DNA from 3 places in the Sporacetigenium sp. TC11 genome. Region 2 is predicted to be linked to each of the others. Evidence: riboswitches for the same ligand, from Rfam matches in the RefSeq annotation. Region 2 holds a riboswitch; each other region holds the start of a gene.
The links. Region 2 has a riboswitch for glycine ahead of ACUSRV_RS03350 (ACT domain-containing protein). Riboswitches for the same ligand answer to the same signal wherever they lie in the genome.
Positions count from the first base shown of each region.

Region 1 (6,207 bases), on a different contig from region 2:
ACAGTATTCAATTTTATCATTAGGTATAACTTCATATGTTATATTCATTTATTTCACTCCTTGTATTTAAATAAGCCTTAGGATTTCCTAAATAAAATTAATTGATCAATTATGATATAATTATAATACATGATAAAAAAACTACAAGTATGCAGTATTTAATGACTAAGTAAGAAAAAACTGACTAAAGGAGTTATTAAATGAATAGTAAAAGTAATGAAAATGAAAATACTAAAAATTGTCCATTAACATATGCCCTAGAATTAATTGGGGGTAAATGGAGACTTCCTATTATATGGGCTTTGAATCAAAATGATACTTTGCGTTATAACGAACTTAAAAGAAAAGTTGATGGAATAACAAATATGATGTTATCCCAATGTTTAAAAGAAATGGAAATCTATGGCCTTGTTAATCGAAAGCAGTATATGGAGATACCACCAAGGGTAGAATACTCATTGTCAGAAGATGGTAAAGACTTAATACCTGCACTTGAATCATTAGCAAGATGGGGTAAAACTATGAGAAATAAGCAAATAGACACTTTTGATAAAGAAAAGTTAGAATTAGAATCAACTCTCTAAGTTTAAAGGTATATAAATAAAATACAAAGTGGTGAGATTTGAGTCTCACCACTTTTATAAAATAACTAAAAATCACAATTTTAATTTACATCTTTTACATATGAGATTCTTTATGAGTATCTTTAGTTTTATCTTTATCTTCGTCTTTCCAAGCGATTAATGCAATATCTTCACCTAATCTACTTTTTAACTGTTGTTCTAATTCTTGTACTGCTTTTAACTCATCAGATTTTAAATTTGTCATTTTAAACATAGTATCACTCCTTATTTATTATTTTAAAGTCAATATTATTTTGTCTATATCCATATATAAAAAGTCTAGTTATTTTTTAACTATTAAGTTTATATTTAGTTATATTTGCAATACTTATTTTGTATTTTATTGATGAGAATTAAAATACAAATGATTTTATTTATTAGATTTTAAATGATCCATATAAATCTTAGTTTCATAAACAACCACAGGCATAAGGTAAAGTAGAGCAATTAAGTTAGGAATAGCCATAAGACCATTTACAATATCGGCAATTATCCAAACTACTTCTAACTTTAAAAATGATCCAAGAAGTACCATAAAAACAAAGACAACTCTATAACCATTTATGCCTTTAGTACCAAATAAAAACTCAAAACATCTTTCACCATAATAACTCCACCCTAGTATGGTAGTAAAAGCAAATAAGGTTAAACTAATTGTTAAAAATAAAGGTCCGATACCAGGAAGTACACTTTCAAAAGCACTTTGAGTCATAATAGCACCATTTAAATCTCCTTGCCAAACACCGGACAATATAAGTGAAAAACCAGTAAGAGAACAAATAATTAAAGTATCTATAAAAGTACCAGTCATAGAAATAAGACCTTGTTCAGCAGGCCACTCAGTTTTAGCAGCAGCTGCAGCAATAGGTGCACTACCAAGTCCTGATTCATTAGAAAATACACCACGAGCAATACCATTTCTAATAGCCATAGAAACACTAGCTCCCATAAATCCACCAAATGCAGAAACCGGAGTAAAAGCACTTTTGATTATCAACATAAAAGCAGATGGTATTTTATCAAATGAACTTGCTAGAATTAATAAACATATTAATATATAAAGAACTGACATAAAAGGAACTAACGCAGTTGAAACATTAGATATATTTTTAAGTCCTCCAAATATAATTAAAGCAACAATTAAAGCCAAGGCAATTCCAGTCATTCTAGGGTCAATTCCAAAACTTCCGTTAATGGCATCAGTTATAGAATTAACTTGAGTAAAAGTACCAATACCTAAAAGTGCAACTAACACACCACTTATAGCAAAGAAAATTGCAAGAGGTTTGTATTTATTACCCATACCGTTTACTATGTAATACATTGGTCCACCAGATATTTGCCCGTTTTCATCTTTAGTTCTATACTTTATAGCAAGAACACCTTCAGCATATTTAGTAGCCATACCAAAGAATGCAGCAACCCACATCCAAAATAATGCGCCAGGACCTCCCACTTTTATAGCAGTAGCAACACCAACTATATTTCCTGTACCAACAGTAGCAGCAAGAGCTGTACATAAAGCACCAAAGCTAGAAATATCACCACTACCATTGTTTTCAGCTTTAAAAATCAACCTTAGAGCAGTAGGGAGTTTAGTAATTTGCAAAAATCCAAGCTTAAAAGAAAATAAGATACCAGTACCTACTAATAGTAAAAGTAAAGGTGGACCCCATATGAAAGTGTCCATTTGGTTTAAAACATCAATTAAATTCATAAAAATACACTCCTTAAAATTATTTGCTTTAATAAATCAACAGAGAAAAATGAATTAATTGACAGGAGAATTAAAAAGAGCTAAATCTAATATAGATTCAGCTCTGGATAAATGACAACTATAAAAAGGTACTCAAAAAAGTACTAAGTATATAGTATGTGATCCCTGTCCTTTTGCCTGAGAGATTGAGCTAAATTGCCTTGCCCCTTCGGCGCCCATAATGGGTCTCTCCAGAGTTCCCTAAGCTTTACAGTCCTACTTTTATAAAAGTACCTGAGAGTGTTATTCCTTCGGTGTGTCAAATTTGACAACTCTTCTATAAAGCTTCAATCGGGTATTGATTTGTTATTAGCATTATTTTAGATTATATTAAAGCATACTATGATAAATGTCAACTAAATATTTTGATTTTTATACAAATAATATATCGACAGAATTCTACTAATCATTGACATTATTTTATTTAAAGTATAAAATTTAGATATGTACTAGGGGAGCCGTTATGGCTGAGATGAATTTTATTCAGACCCTTTGAACCTGCACTGGATAATGCCAGCGAAGGGAAGTTGTAGTATAATACATAAGTTAAATCTAGTTTATATAGATTTATAATTATTGAATTATCAACTCCTTTCGATGGTATGTTAAATACTGTTTGAAAGGAGTTTTTTTATGCAATTTTCACAAAGATTATTATCAAAAGCTAAACCAATTTGGGAAGCTTACCTAGAGCATCCTTTCCTTAAAGAACTCAGTCAAGGCACTTTGGAAGAAGAAAAGTTTTGTTTTTACGTTAAACAAGACTATGTTTATTTAATAGATTACATAAAAATTTTCGCATTAGGAATGGTTAAAGCAGATAATTTAGAAGATATGAAAGCTTTTTCTAGATGTGCAAATGCTATAGTAAATATTGAAATGGATTCACATATTGAATTTGCAAAGAAGTTTGGAGTAACTAAAGAAGAACTTGAAGGTACAAAACCAAATGCAAATAACTTATCATACACTAAGTTTATGCTTCAAATATCTAATCAAGGATCATTAGCAGAATTAGTGGCAGTACTACTTCCTTGTATGTGGAGTTATGCGTTTATTGGTAATACTTTAGCTAAAGATAAAAAGGCATTAGAGCACCCTCTTTATAAAGAGTGGATACTTACTTATGCAGATGAAGAATACAATAAGGAAAATGATTGGTGTATAAAATTAATGGACAGACTTGCTGAAGGTCTTCCAGAGAGAGAACTTCAAAAATTAGAAAATCTCTTTGTCCTTTCTTCAAAATATGAGTACATGTTTTGGGATGGGTGTTATAAAAAAGAAAGTTGGGTTATTTAGATGAAAGCACTAGAAATTAATAATTTATCATTTAGGTATAAAGATTCAGGAAAACTTATAATCGATGATTTATCCTTTAGCATAGACAAAAATGAATTTATTACAATAATTGCACCTAGTGGAACAGGGAAAAGTACTCTTTTTAGGTTGATTTTAGGGCTACTAAAACCACAAACAGGCACTGTCAAAATAGCAAAGGAATATAATAAAAATGTTATAGGATATATGCCCCAAAATGATTCATTAATGCCTTGGAGAAATATCCTCGACAATACAGCTGTTGGACTTGAATTAAATGGTCATAGTAAAAAAGAATCTAGAAAAATAGCAGCTACATACTTTGAAGACTTTGGACTTAAAGGTACTGAAAAATCATACCCTCATGAATTATCAGGGGGTATGAGGCAAAGAGCTTCTTTTTTAAGGGCTATAGTAAATAATCCTTCAATACTTTTATTAGATGAGCCATTTTCTTCTTTAGATGCATTGACTAGGAGAAAGATGCAAACATGGTTATTAGATCTTTGCCAAAAACAAAAAAATACAGTATTTATGATAACTCACGATATTGATGAGGCATTGCTTTTATCTGATAGAATACTAATTTGCACACAAATACCATATAAAAATTTAAAGTCTATAGACGTTAATTTTAGAAGACCTAGAAACTATGAAACAACACTTTCTAGTGAATTTATAGAGCTAAAAAGGGATATTTTAAATATTCTCGATGAGATAGATGGTAAAGGGGGGAGGATATAATGAAGAAATTTAAGGATTATATATTCCCCATAACATTTTTAATATTTATTTTCTTAGCTTGGGAGTTTTTAATACCATATTTTAATATACCAAAGTATATTTTGCCTAGGTTTTCTAAAGTCACTGATGCTTTGTTCACCCAAAGAGAATTATTGTACAATCATTCATTAATAACTTTAGGTGAAGCAATATTAGGCCTTAGTATATCAGTAATTATAGGTATATCTTGTGCACTTTCTATATATCTTTGGAAAAATGTAGGAAAAACATTATACCCAATTATAATATTTTCTCAAACAATTCCAACGATAGCATTGTCACCTATTATGATTATGTGGTTTGGATATACGATATGGTCAAAGGTGGCAGTTGTAGTGTTGTTTTGTTTCTTTCCTATAGTTATAAGTACTCTAGATGGATTAAATAGTGTAGATAAAGATTTAGAAGATGTTTTAAAAGCATTAGGAGGAAGTAAACTTCAGATATTTTTAAAATTACATATGAATTCTGTACTGCCTAATTTCTTAAGTAGTTTAAAAATAGCTGCTACATATAGTGTTGCAGGGGCTACCATAGGAGAGTGGTTAGGAGCTGAAAAAGGACTTGGTATATATGTAAAAAGAGCATCTGGAATGTTACAATCAGATTCAGTTTTTGCAGGAGTGTTAGTGTTATCATTTTTAGGATTAACTTTGTTTTCAATAGGGTTTTTACTAGAAAGGATTTTATTAAAATATAGAAAAAAAACTAAGGAGGAGAATCATGAAATCAAAAAGAGTGAGTATGTTATTAGTAATAGTTATGATGTTTAGCTTAGTTTTAAGCGGATGTTCTAAGAAGGAAGAAACAAAAGCTACAAAAAATTTAAAAGAAGTAGATGTTCTACTAGATTGGTATCCAAATGCGGTTCATTCGTTCTTATATGCTGCCCAAGATCAGGGTTATTTTGAAGAAGCAGGGTTAAAGGTTAATTTAATTACGCCATCAGGTACAGAAGATGGAATTAAACTAGTAGCTTCAAATCAAGCTGATTTAGCTATAAGTTATCCAAAACAAATTATTTTGGCTAAAGGGGAAGATATTCCAGTTAAGTCAGTTGGTGCAATAGTTAGAAGTTCATTAAATCAACTTATGGTTCGTAAAGATGTAGGAGTTAAAACATTAAAGGATTTAGAAGGAAAGAAAATAGGTTATCCATCATTTGATATTGATAAGGAAACAGTAAAGGCAATGGTTGCTGAATCTGGTGGAAATCCTTCAAAAATAGAGTTTGTAGATGTAGGTTATGAATTAATGGCTGCTATTCAAACTAAAAGGGTTGATGGAATAATAGGCGGATACATAAACCACGAAAAGATATTATTAGAAAAAGAGGGAATACAATTAGATACTTTTAATCCAGCAGATTATGGAGTACCTAACAATTATGAGTTAGCATTTATAGCTAGTGACGATGCAATTGAGAATAATAATGAAACTATACAAGCTTTCTTAGATGCTGCTAAAAAAGGATTTGAATATACTCAAAATAATCCTGAAAAAGCTTTAGATTTAGTGTTAAATGTTCAAAATGAAAACTTCCCACTTGATGCAGAAGTAGAAAAGAAGAGCTTAGAAATATTAATGCCTCTTATGGAAAATAAAAGTGGTAAATTCTTAAGCCAAGATGAAGAAAATTGGACTAAGAATGTAAAGTGGTTAAGAGAAAAGAATTTACTTAAGAAAGAAGTTAATAGCAAAGATTTATTTAAGTAATATATAGAA
Region 1 covers NZ_JBYVNY010000008.1:45,088-51,294, reverse strand. Annotated here, with positions in the region: gene ACUSRV_RS12005 (GNAT family N-acetyltransferase) at 1-48, opposite strand, end outside; gene ACUSRV_RS12000 (winged helix-turn-helix transcriptional regulator) at 201-584, shown strand; gene ACUSRV_RS11995 (hypothetical protein) at 679-837, opposite strand; gene ACUSRV_RS11990 (alanine/glycine:cation symporter family protein) at 994-2,340, opposite strand; glycine riboswitch at 2,496-2,584, opposite strand; TPP riboswitch at 2,821-2,921, shown strand; gene tenA (thiaminase II) at 3,013-3,681, shown strand; gene ACUSRV_RS11980 (ABC transporter ATP-binding protein) at 3,682-4,443, shown strand; gene ACUSRV_RS11975 (ABC transporter permease) at 4,443-5,255, shown strand; gene ACUSRV_RS11970 (ABC transporter substrate-binding protein) at 5,206-6,198, shown strand.
Region 1: it holds a riboswitch for glycine, as region 2 does, so the genes downstream of both, ACUSRV_RS11990 (alanine/glycine:cation symporter family protein) here and ACUSRV_RS03350 (ACT domain-containing protein) in region 2, are expected to answer to the same signal.

Region 2 (6,207 bases):
AAAACAAGCAAAACATATCTGCTTTCCGTTCTGTCATATTGTACTTTAAAAATTAGCAAGAAAATTGAATCATCTTTTCACCTCAAATCTCAAATATTTTCTATACTATAACACTATACGTCGGAAAAATCAACAACGCGTAAATCATGAAATGTTAATAATTCCCTCAAACTAATAAATTTATATTTTTAGCTATGTTTTAATATATTTTTGAAAGTAAATATATAAAGATTACGCAATACTTTTCTCTTACAATTCCTTGATTCTATACTCAACTGAGTTTGCACTTACTTTAAAATAAACCATATAAAATTAAGATTAATATAGAATAAATAGCGGATTTAAACTTTTTCTTACTCATATCGTCCCCCTGATTATATGCAATTTAGGTACTCAATATTATAATAAAAAATCTTACATCTAAGAATACAGGATACTATACAAAAGGTGCAAGGCATATGCCTTGCACCTTCGTTACTTCTTCTTTCTAATTCTTAAAACTGTGAACTGGAGCTGGAATTCTTCCTCCACGATTTATAAAATCCGTACTTGAAAATTTACTTACTGCCATAAGAGGAGCTCTACCAAGTAAGCCTCCAAATTCTACCTGGTCTCCAAGGTTTTTGCCATAAACAGGAATTATTCTTACTCCTGTAGTTTTATTATTTATAACCCCAATAGCAGCTTCATCTGCAATGATTGCAGATATTGTTTCTGCTGGTGTATCTCCTGGAATGGCTATCATATCAAGACCTACTGAGCATACACATGTCATAGCCTCTAATTTTTCTATATTCAAAGAACCAACAGATACAGCGTTAATCATTCCCTCATCTTCACTTACAGGAATAAATGCACCACTAAGTCCTCCTACATGGTAAGCGGCCATAATACCACCTTTTTTAACAGCATCATTTAAAAGTGCTAAGGCAGCAGTAGTTCCATGACAACCACAGCTTTCAAGTCCTATTTCTTCTAAAATTCTTGCCACGCTATCCCCTATAGCTGGAGTTGGTGCAAGAGATAAATCTACAGTTCCAAATGGCACTCCCAACTTTTCTGAAGCTTCAGTGGCAATAAGTTGTCCAACTCTTGTTATCTTAAAAGCGGTCTTCTTTATAGTTTCTGCCAAAACATCAAAGCTTTGTCCTCTAACATTCTCAAGAGCAGACTTTACAACCCCTGGTCCACTTATTCCAACGCTTATAACACATTCAGCTTCTCCTACTCCATGGAAAGCACCTGCCATAAATGGATTATCATCTACTGCATTAGCAAAGACAACCAATTTGGCACAACCTATACTCTCACTTTCCTTTGTAAGATAAGCTGTTTTCTTTATAATATGTCCTAAATCACGCACAGCGTCCATATTTATTCCCGATTTTGTACATCCAACGTTAATAGATGCGCAAACTTTATTAGTAACAGCTAATGCCTCTGGTAAAGAGTTTATAAGTATTTTATCTCCCTTTGAATATCCTTTTTGTACAAGAGCTGAAAAACCACCAATAAAATTTACTCCAACAGCATCAGCTGCCTTATCAAGGGTTTTAGCAAATTCAACATAATCAGTATCACTACTTGACTGTGCAATTAAAGAAATAGGTGTAACAGAAATTCTCTTGTTTATTATAGGTATTCCATATTTAGCTTCAAGCTCATCTCCCACTTTAACTAGATTTTTTGCATATTTAGTAATTTTATCATAAATTTGTTGTCTGGCTTTGTCTCCATCACTATCACAGCAATCTAAAAGAGATATTCCCATTGTAATAGTTCTTATATCAAGATTTTCTTCTTCTATCATGTTTATTGTTTCCATTATATTTTCGTAATTAATCATATTCTCCATCCCCCTATTCTATATTTTGTGCATTGAATTAAATATATCTTCATGTTGAATTTTAACAGTAACTCCTAATTCATTTCCTGTATCTATTAGAGTATCTTTTAATTCACCAAAACCTATTTTCATATCCGTTACATCTGTAGCCATGATCATGGTAAAATAATTTTTTTCTAAACGAATTTGACCAATATCCAGGATACTAACATTAGTTTCATTAAGTATAGATGTTATTCCTGTAATAATGCCATCCGCATTACTTCCAACTACTGTTATAAATGCTTTCATTTTAACCATCTCTCCTCAATTAAGTATTTTTTAAAGCAAATACTTCTTTTATTTAAAAATAAAAGAGACCAAATTTTAAAATTTAGTCTCTGAAGATCAGGATCTTAATATCAAAAAGAAATGAAAAATTTTACTCGCTAAGAATTAAAAATATATAGCGTTCATTTATGCTTTTCATATTAAATCCTCTGTCCTTTTACCTGAGAGTTTCACCAGTTTTACTGGCTTGCCCCTTCGGTGCCCTTTTGAGTCTCTCCAGAGTTTCGTCCAATAACGGTCTACTAAATATCCCGTTATCTTCACCCGAATATATTAATTTTAATTTTAAAAACTACTATTATAAATGTCTAGCTATAATCACCTCTCCTTAGTTGAATAATTTTTTAAATAAATGCTTTTTTATTTAAAAATAAAAGAGACTAAATTTAAAAATTTAGTCTCTGAAGATCAGGATTTTAATATTAAAAAGAAATGAAAAATTTTACTCGCTAAGAATTAAAAATATGTAGCGTTCATTTATGCTTTTCATATTAAATCCTCTGTCCTTTTACCTGAGAGTTTCACCAGTTTTGCTGGTTTGCCCCTTCGGTGCTCTTTTGAGTCTCTCCAGAGTTTCGTCCAATAACGGTTTATTAAATATCCCGTTATCTTCAACCGAATATATTAAATTCGTATATTAAATTATATCAAATAATTTAATGTTTTAAATTATAGCACATTTCTTTTTTGTATACAAATAAAATTTTATTTTTAGCTATGTTTTAAATCTTTGAGTAAAATGTAAATACTTAAGACCTCTTCCATAGTCTTTAATATACCATTTCTCATTGATTTCTCCTAATTTTATCTATTTTTTAAATAACTAAAAACCGAGGATTATTTCCCTCGGTTCACACTTTTTTATTTTAAAATTAAGTTTTATTATGACAAGTAACCACTATTTTGTACTATAGCACCTATAAATTCACGCAATACTTTTCTTCCAGTTTTATTGGATAATAGGATTTTTTTGCTTTTCTTAAACCTTCAATACCCAAATCCTGTTCTCTGTTAATGTACTCTACCTCATTCAAATACCGTTCCACAAATGTTTTGTTAGTAAAGGCATATATCCCTCTTATATCTTTTATTCCCTTTTCAAAATGAACTATAGCCATATTATTATTTACAATTTCACCTACAGTGAAGGTGGATATTTTATTATCAACATAAACTGCCATACCTTTTAAATTTAATTCAGCAGCATTATGTAAAACTTCCATAATACCTTCTAGTTCATAAGTTAAAAATTTATCCCCATTGTAGTTATCATTATACCATTGGTGAGTTAACTTAATGCAATCTTCCATTACTCCTATTTCATAAAGATCCTTTACAGTATACTCATAGTTTTTTACAAAGTAGTTATAATGATTTTTTTTCCTATGGAGCTTATTTCCAGATAAGCTAACTAGCTTTTCCTTTAAATATATATAATCAAAATTATCTATATCTTCTTCTATATGAGCCATATCTCCATATATATATTTAAGATCTTCCAGGAATGAATTTTCTACATCTTTGAATAAATAATCCATATTATTTTCTTTTTTGTATTCCTTTAGATCTTGAATTATGTTTTTTAGATTTTCCATTTTATATCCAATAGGCTGCATAAAGTAATATTTTTCTTTAAAGTCCTTCTGCTTTATTATAAGTACACCTTCATGTATAGTATATTGGACATCACAAGCTTTTCTCCAAGCAAGTAACGTTGTAAAAGAATATTCGCTAGTAGTAAACGTATAATTCCCCAAGTACTTTTCAAGTATTGGCTTGTCATCAATAGTTAATTTTTTGAATGTGAGCATAAACACTCTCCTTGTAAAAAATGCATTAGTGTAGTTACAATTATAAAAATTAAGTTTAGTAATAACAAGTACGCACTATTTTGTACCATAGTATCCGAAAGGATACTGTAGATTACAAAATCAAATTATCATAGGAGGCTGTTTTTATTACTAAATTTTATATAACATCCATTTACAAGTTCTAAGATCATACTTAATTTCAAACTGCTTTTCTACATCGTCAATTAAACTTTGACATTTGAAAACTAACATTGAGTTGCCTGCTAATTTTTCACGTTCTTTAATAATAACATTATCTACTCTTACCACTTTTCCACTATTATCTTCTCCTTCAATCCTAAATCTCAAAGGTTTTATATCACCCTTATTGTTTGTATATGAAATGACCTCAATTGGCTTTGCTATAACTTTCATAATAATTCCCCTTTTTTTATAATATAGAACTCATCAAAGGATGGTCTTCATCCCCCGAACCACCACTCATAGAACTTAATCCTGAATGTAGAAAGCATGACCTAAAAACAGATTTATGACCATACTTTACCCTTATGTCATCAATTACTTTATTTAATTTATTGTCTTTATCGTAGTCAAAAGTATCTAATAATGAGTACTGATGAAAATCATTTGAACAAAAATCAGTTACATGTATACCTAAATGCCTTATTTTATTTCCATTCCATAAATTATCAAATAAATAGCAAGCTACCTCATATATTTTTCTTGTAGAGTCTGTAGCTGTGCTTAATTTCTTTTGACGAGAACATGAAATTAGATCATTCCCTCTTATACTTATAGACACTACATTGCAACAGTTCCTAGAATCTCTTAACCTCATACCTACTGTTTCACACAAAGATAACAAAACCTTATGTGCTGTTTCTTTATCTTCTACATCAAAGGCTATAGTTTTTGAATTTCCTATACTCTTCATTTCAATATAATTGCTTCTTCTAACTTCTGAATTATCTATACCATTGGCATAATTGTATATTAATTGGCCATGACTCTTAAGGATACTTCTTAGAATGTTTATATCATAATTTGCTAAATCTCCTATAGTATGTATATTTATCTTATGTAATTTTGGTGCTGTTGCTCTACCTACCATGAATAGTTCCTCAACTGGAAGGAGCCACATCTTTTCTTTTATCTCATGTGGAAATAAAGTATGGACTTTATCTGGCTTTTTAAAGTCAGATGCAACTTTTGCAAGTAACTTATTATTTGATATTCCTATGTTTACGGTGAAACCTAACTCATTCTTAATTCTTTGCCTTATAGTTTGTGCTAACTTTATATAATCTGGATATAAATGCTCCATATTAGAAAAATCTAAGAAGCTTTCATCTATACTAAATCTTTGAATTTGTGGAGTGTACTCCATTAATATTTCATGCATTGCACAGCTACATTGGGTGTATAGCCAGTACCTTGGTGGTACTATTGTTAAATTTGGACACTTTGTTCTAGCATTATATAATGTTTCACCTGTTTTAATATTGTACTTTTTAGCAGGAATTGATCTTGCAAGTACTATCCCATGTCGACTACATTCGTCTCCCCCAACCACAGAAGGTATATTTCTAAGGTCTATTTGTTCACCTTGTTGAATTCTATACGTTGCCTCCCAACTTAGGTAGGCGCTATTAACGTCAATATGAAAAATTAATCTACCCATATAACATCACCTTTTTAATAATCTCAATTTTTCATCCTCCGAACATACGTTCTAATTCATTATATACTAATTCCTTCCAATTTATAAGGGGTTTTTGAAAAATATTTTCAAAAACGAAAAAGGCTGCATCTTTTTATACAATCCTTTAGTTCAATACCATTGTTATAAATAATTCCTAATCATGTATTAATTACATATGCAAATCAGAATTGTCATAATTTTCATAATAATCAAATACTAAATAACTTACATTTAATATCTTTGCGTTGTATTTTAGTATATTTGTATAATTTTTATCATACTTTAGTAATGACAGCATGCTAGGAACTTTTACAAAATCAATGAAAATATCTACTAAGAAAGGAGGTATATACTTGATATTCAAAAAAGAAAGAGAACTAATTGTCCAGTATGGTAAAAAGTTAATTGAAAGTAACTTAACCACAGGAACAGGAGGTAATATCAGTATTTTTATAAGAGACGAAAATCTAATGGCTATAACTCCAAGTGGCATTGATTATTTTAAAACTAAACCAGAA
Region 2 covers NZ_JBYVNY010000002.1:85,833-92,039, reverse strand. Annotated here, with positions in the region: gene ACUSRV_RS03355 (PFL family protein) at 488-1,846, opposite strand; gene ACUSRV_RS03350 (ACT domain-containing protein) at 1,865-2,137, opposite strand; glycine riboswitch at 2,316-2,406, opposite strand; glycine riboswitch at 2,667-2,757, opposite strand; gene ACUSRV_RS03345 (DUF2156 domain-containing protein) at 3,094-3,987, opposite strand; gene ACUSRV_RS03340 (hypothetical protein) at 4,138-4,401, opposite strand; gene ACUSRV_RS03335 (DNA polymerase Y family protein) at 4,418-5,668, opposite strand; gene ACUSRV_RS03330 (L-fuculose-phosphate aldolase) at 6,043-6,207, shown strand, end outside.

Region 3 (6,207 bases), on a different contig from region 2:
GGTATATTATTTTGGGACAAAATAGAGAATTGGCATTTAATGAGTGAAGATAAGGAGTTTTATTATGCAGGCGTAAACCCATGTGCTGAAGAGCCTCTGCCATCTGGAGGGAGCTGTTTATTAGGGTCTATAAATTTATCACAATTTATAATACAACCATTTACACAAAATGCAAGTTTCGATTTTAATAAATTTAAATCTTGCGTAAAAGAATGTGTAATAGGATTGAATGAAGTTTTGGATGAAGGATTATCTCTACATCCATTAGAAGAACAAAGGATAAGTGTAGCAAAATATAGACAAATAGGCCTTGGGGTCATGGGAATAGCGGACATGCTTATAAAACTAAACATAAGATATGGATGTGATGAATCTATAAAGCTTTGCGAAGATATAGCAAACACTATGTTAAATTGTGCACTTAAGCAATCTGCATTGCTTGCAAAGGATTTTGGACCTTTTGAAAAATATAATGAAGAAGCTATATTTAACTCTCCATTTTTTATTCAAAATATAGAGCCAAAGGTAAAAGCTTTAGTTAAAAGATATGGAATTAGAAATTCACAACTACTTACAATACCACCAACAGGGTCTATATCTACTATGCTAGGTATAAGTGGAGGAATAGAACCAATTTATAACTTATCTTATGTAAGAAAAACTGAAAGTCTACATGATGAGGATGTTTATTATAAGGTATATACTCCTGTGGTTAAAGAGTATATGGATTTACATGGAATAAGTGATGAAGATAAATTGCCTAATATATTTGTGACATCAATGAACCTAGATTATAAAGATAGAATAAGAATGCAAAAAGCATGGCAAAAATATATAGATGCATCTATATCATCTACAATAAATATTCCTTATGAATTCCCTGTTCAAGGTGTATATGATATCTATATGAATGCATGGGAAAGTGGATTAAAAGGAGTTACTATATATAGAGATGGTTGTCAAAGAAGTGGTGTTCTTATAAATGAAAAATCTAAAAAAGAAGTAACTGTAGAAACATTAGATAAAAATAAAGAAATAACTATAACAGTAGACTATAACGAAAAGATACCATTTAAATGCCCAGAATGTGGATTTGAAGGTATAACTGCTACAGGTGGTTGTACATTATGCCCAGAATGTGGTTATAGTGGATGTAATTAGTATTAAATTACATTAACATACTAGCAAATAATAATTATTTATATGGTGATAATAATTTATGAATAATACAAAAGGAGGAATTATAAATGAAAGATAAGAGCCATATAGATAAAAGTAAATTAGATAAAGTTCCAGCAGGTCATCCATTTGAGTATAGGGACATTGTAAGTGAGGATCTTCCAATGAGTGAACATACTATAGATGGTCGTAGATTCAAAAATGAAGTGCAAAATGGAGAATATAAAAACGTTGAAATTGATGATGAAAATCCAGGTAATAGGATATTGTATAGAAAATTAAAATAAAATTTTTAAAAACCTTGTTAATAAAGTTAGCAGGGTTTTTTTATTGTAACATATATTAATTAATTTTCATATCTTATACTAGCTTATCCAAGAAGGGGGTGACTCTATATGAGATATCACAATCACTATTATGAAGGTATGACAACATTGGATGATGGTCATATTCATTATTATCAAGGAATGACTTCATCAGCACCAAGCGGAATACCCCATGTTCACTATATAGAGGGCGTAACAACTTATAATGATGGACATACTCATTGTTATAAAGTAACAACTGGACCAGATATTCCTACTCCTGATGGAGGTCATACTCATTATATCTACGGTCCAACAGAAGTTAAAGAAAAGCATATACATTATATTATAAACTATACGAGTATTAACTAAAATATAAAAATATAGAGGATAATATAAAACTCTAGCAAAATATTGCTAGAGTTTTTTGTTTTAAATAAAAAATAAATGTCGTAAAAAATTTTCAAATAAATGTATAACATTATGCCATAAAATCATATAATAACTTAAACCAAAAAGCAATAAAATAAAAAAATTTAAAAGGAGTGGTTACTATGGCACCATTTGTAAACAGTATAGCAAAATCAGAAACTAGAGGTTCAAAATGTTCTGTATGTGGTAATGAAGTTAAGGAAAATGAATTTTCAGTAACTTATGACAAGGAAAATTCAAGTTTAGTATGTATATGTAAAGAATGTGAAGAGGTATAAAAATGGAAATCGACATTAGCGACATTAAAAGATTAGATAATACTTAAAAGAGCCCTCTGAATATATAAGAGAAGGCTCTTTTTAAATTTTCAACTTATAAATTTGAGCAAGGTCCCTGTTTTTCAAGGTCGTTGGCGACATGAGTGAAGCGAATTTTATATTAATCCATTAATAAGGTCTTCTATTTTGGCACCAGCCATATAGTCACTAACATCTACCTTTGACAATACCTCATTTATTTCTTTTTCATTATGTCTTATTCCTATTAGTAAATTTTCAATGTCAGAAAGATCAGATTTTCCAAAAAAATCTCCACATATTTTTAAATCAGTTATTACTCCCTTTTCAACATTTAAATAAAATTCTACATTTCCGCCTACATACTTTAACTCGTTAACCAAAGTATATTTAGGTGAGCTTCCAAAATTCCATTCCCAAGTGTTGTACTTCTCGTCATATAATTTTTTTATATTGTTCAAATCTTCTTCTGAGAATTTATAAATCTTATAATCAGTGTTTGTTTGAGAAATGTGTTTCATAATCATATCTTTAAATTCTAATATAGTTAAAGGATTTTTTAGATGTTCGCTAATATTTGTCACCCTACTTGCTACTGATTTTACACCTTTACCTTCAAATTTAGAAGGTTTTACTTTTAGAGCAGAAGAAATATCTGTTATTACTGAAGTAAATAATAAAGTACCATGATGCATAACTTTATTTTTATAATTGCATTGAGCATTTCCAGAGAACTTTCTTCCATCTATTGTTAAATCATTTCGTCCAGAAAACTCTGCGTCTACAGATAATTCTTTTAGTATATCTATTATAGGTTGAGTAAACTTTCTGAAATTATTAAAACTTTTAGCATCATCTGTTGATATGAAGGTAAAGTTTAAATTTCCTAAGTCGTGAAATACAGCCCCTCCACCTGTTAGCCTTCGAACTACTGGTATAGACTTTTCCTTAACATAATCATAATTTATTTCTGATAATGTGTTTTGATTTTTACCTACTATAATTGAAGGTTCATTTCTCCAAAGCATAAAAACATCTTCACTAAAGTTTTTTAGTATGTATTCCTCAGCTGCTAAATTAAAATTAGGGTTTGTGAGATTATTATCAATGAATAGCATGTTTATCCCCCTTGATTATTTATTTTATTAATTCTAAGAAAATACTATCAGATATATTATTAGAATTCAACAGTATATTGTGAACACTTATAAGATTTCAGCATATATAATAATTAGGATTACACTTGTTAAGATATTAATTAGAGTATAATAGTATGAAAATTATAGTATAATTGAATTGTAAAAGGAAAATTTTAGGAACTTAATATTATCAGGTGACATTAACGGGAGATATCCATTTGGATAGCCGAAGAAGCAATAAATTAATGCCGATTAATTTAGAATCTTTCAGGCAAAAGGACCGTTAATTGATGATACTCTGGAAAGTCCCATTAGGGCGCCGAAGAAGAAAAGTAGACTTTTTAAGTTTTACTAAAGCTTTCAGGTAAATATACAGAGATATGAAGGCATATATTATTTATGCTTTCATATCTCTTTTTATTTTATAAAGGGGGTGTATATATGGATAATGGAAAAAAAACTAAACTATATGATGCTCATAAGAGACATGGGGGAAAGGTTATAGAATTTGCTGGATGGCTAATGCCAGTACAGTATGAGGGTATTATTGAAGAGCATGAAGCTGTAAGAAACAATGCTGGATTATTTGATGTATCACATATGGGAGAGGTAGAGGTAAAGGGCAAAGATGCATTTAGATATGTTCAAAACTTAGTTACAAATGATGTAAGCATACTTTTGGATAATCAGGTTATATATACATTTATGTGTTATGAAGACGGGGGAATAGTCGACGACCTTTTAGTTTATAAATTCGACGAAGAACATTACTATTTAGTTATTAACGCTGGCAATATAGAAAAAGATTTTGATTGGATGATAGAAAATAAAGGATGTTATGAAGTTGAGATTTTAAATATATCTAGTGAAGTTTCTGAAGTTGCAATACAGGGGCCAAAAGCTCAGGAAATACTTCAAAATTTAACAGATTTGAATTTAGATGAAATAGAATTTTTTTACTGTAAAAGAGGTGTATTAATAAACGGGATTAAATGTCTTGTTTCAAGAACAGGTTATACAGGAGAAGATGGTTTTGAAATTTATACTGAAAATCAGCACATTGAAAAAATCTGGGATAGTATATTACAAGCAGGGAAATCTTGTGGTATTAAGCCAGCTGGATTAGGCTGTAGGGATACATTGAGATTTGAAGCAGCTCTACCTTTATACGGAAATGAAATTTCTAAGGATATAACACCGTTAGAAGCAGGATTGGGGTATTTTGTAAAACTAGATAAAGATAGTTTTGTAGGTAGAGAAGCTCTTCTAAAACAAAAGGCAGAGGGTTTAAAAAGAAAGCTTGTTGGTTTTGAATTAAAGGGAAGAGGCATTCCAAGACATGGTTATGCAGTCGAAGTTAATGGTGATAATATTGGATTTGTAACAACTGGTTATTTTTCACCAACTCTTAAAAAGAATATAGGCTTAGCTATTATAGATTCTAAATATACTGGTTTTGGAACAGAAATAAATATTTTAATTAGAAATAAACCTGTAAAAGCAGAAGTTATTAATAAAAAGTTTTATAACAAAAACTATAAAAAATAAACTATGGGGGTATTTATTATGAAAGTTTTAAAGGGGTTACTTTATAGTAAGGATCATGAATGGGTAAAGGTAGATGGGGATAAAGCTTATATTGGAATTACTGATTTTGCTCAACATGCCTTAGGAAGTATTGTTTATGTTGAATTACCTGAAGTAGACACAGAGTTAAGTGCTGAAGACATATTTGGTGCTGTAGAGTCAGTTAAGGCAGCGTCTGATTTATTTATTCCACTTGATGGCAAGGTAGTTGAAGTAAACGAAGTCATAGTTGACAATCCAGAGTTATTAAATGAAGATGCTTTTGAAAATTGGATGATTGTTCTTGAAATATATGATAAATCTCAGCTGGAGGATTTATTGTCAGCTGAACAATATGAAGAGTTCTGCGTTAAGGAGGCATAATATGTTTCCTTATATACCTAATACTGATTTAGAGCAAAAAAAGATGCTTGAAATTATCGGAATAAGCACTGTTGAAGAATTGTTTAAGGATATACCTGATAACTTACAGTTGAATAGAAGACTTAATCTTAATGAACCTATGTCAGAACTTGAGGTAAGTAAGGAATTAAAAAATATTTCAGAGAAAAATCTAAGCAATGAAGATTTAGTTTGCTTTCTTGGAGCAGGTGCGTATGACCATTATATTCCTTCGGTTATAAGTCATATTACATCTAGATCAGAATTTTATACTGCATATACTCCTTATCAGCCAGAAATAAGTCAAGGAACTCTTCAAGTAATTTTTGAGTATCAAACAATGATTGCAGAGCTTACAGGCATGGAGGTCTCGAATGCTTCTATGTATGACGGTGCTACAGCTTGCGCTGAGGCTGCTATGATTTCTATGGGAAGCACTAAGAGAAAAAACATAGTGGTTTCTAAAACTGTAAATCCTGACACTAGAAAGGTATTAGAAGCCTACATGAAATTTCATGGAGGGGTAATCAAAGAGGTAGATTTCAAGGATGGAGAAACAGATATAGAAAATTTGAATAAATTAGTAGATAAAAATACTGCTGCAGTTATAGTTCAAAATCCAAACTTTTTTGGAGTAGTAGAAGATTTAAGTGAAGTTGAAAAAATAACTCACTCAAATAAGGCATTGTTAATAATGAGTGTAGATCCAATATCTTTAGGTGTTTTAAAAACCCCTGGAGAAATCGGAGCAGATATTGCTGTAGGTGAAGGGCAATCCCTAGGAAATGCTATGAATTTTGGAGGACCATATTTAGGATTTATGGCATCTACTTCAAAACTTATGAGAAAAATGCCAGGAAGGATTATAGGGCAGACAGAGGATATCGA
Region 3 covers NZ_JBYVNY010000001.1:290,168-296,374, reverse strand. Annotated here, with positions in the region: gene ACUSRV_RS01425 (adenosylcobalamin-dependent ribonucleoside-diphosphate reductase) at 1-1,161, shown strand, start outside; gene ACUSRV_RS01420 (hypothetical protein) at 1,248-1,466, shown strand; gene ACUSRV_RS01415 (YmaF family protein) at 1,575-1,856, shown strand; gene ACUSRV_RS01410 (hypothetical protein) at 2,039-2,194, shown strand; gene lplA (lipoate--protein ligase) at 2,350-3,330, opposite strand; glycine riboswitch at 3,546-3,644, shown strand; glycine riboswitch at 3,648-3,729, shown strand; gene gcvT (glycine cleavage system aminomethyltransferase GcvT) at 3,793-4,899, shown strand; gene gcvH (glycine cleavage system protein GcvH) at 4,918-5,301, shown strand; gene gcvPA (aminomethyl-transferring glycine dehydrogenase subunit GcvPA) at 5,303-6,207, shown strand, end outside.
Region 3: it holds a riboswitch for glycine, as region 2 does, so the genes downstream of both, gcvT (glycine cleavage system aminomethyltransferase GcvT) here and ACUSRV_RS03350 (ACT domain-containing protein) in region 2, are expected to answer to the same signal.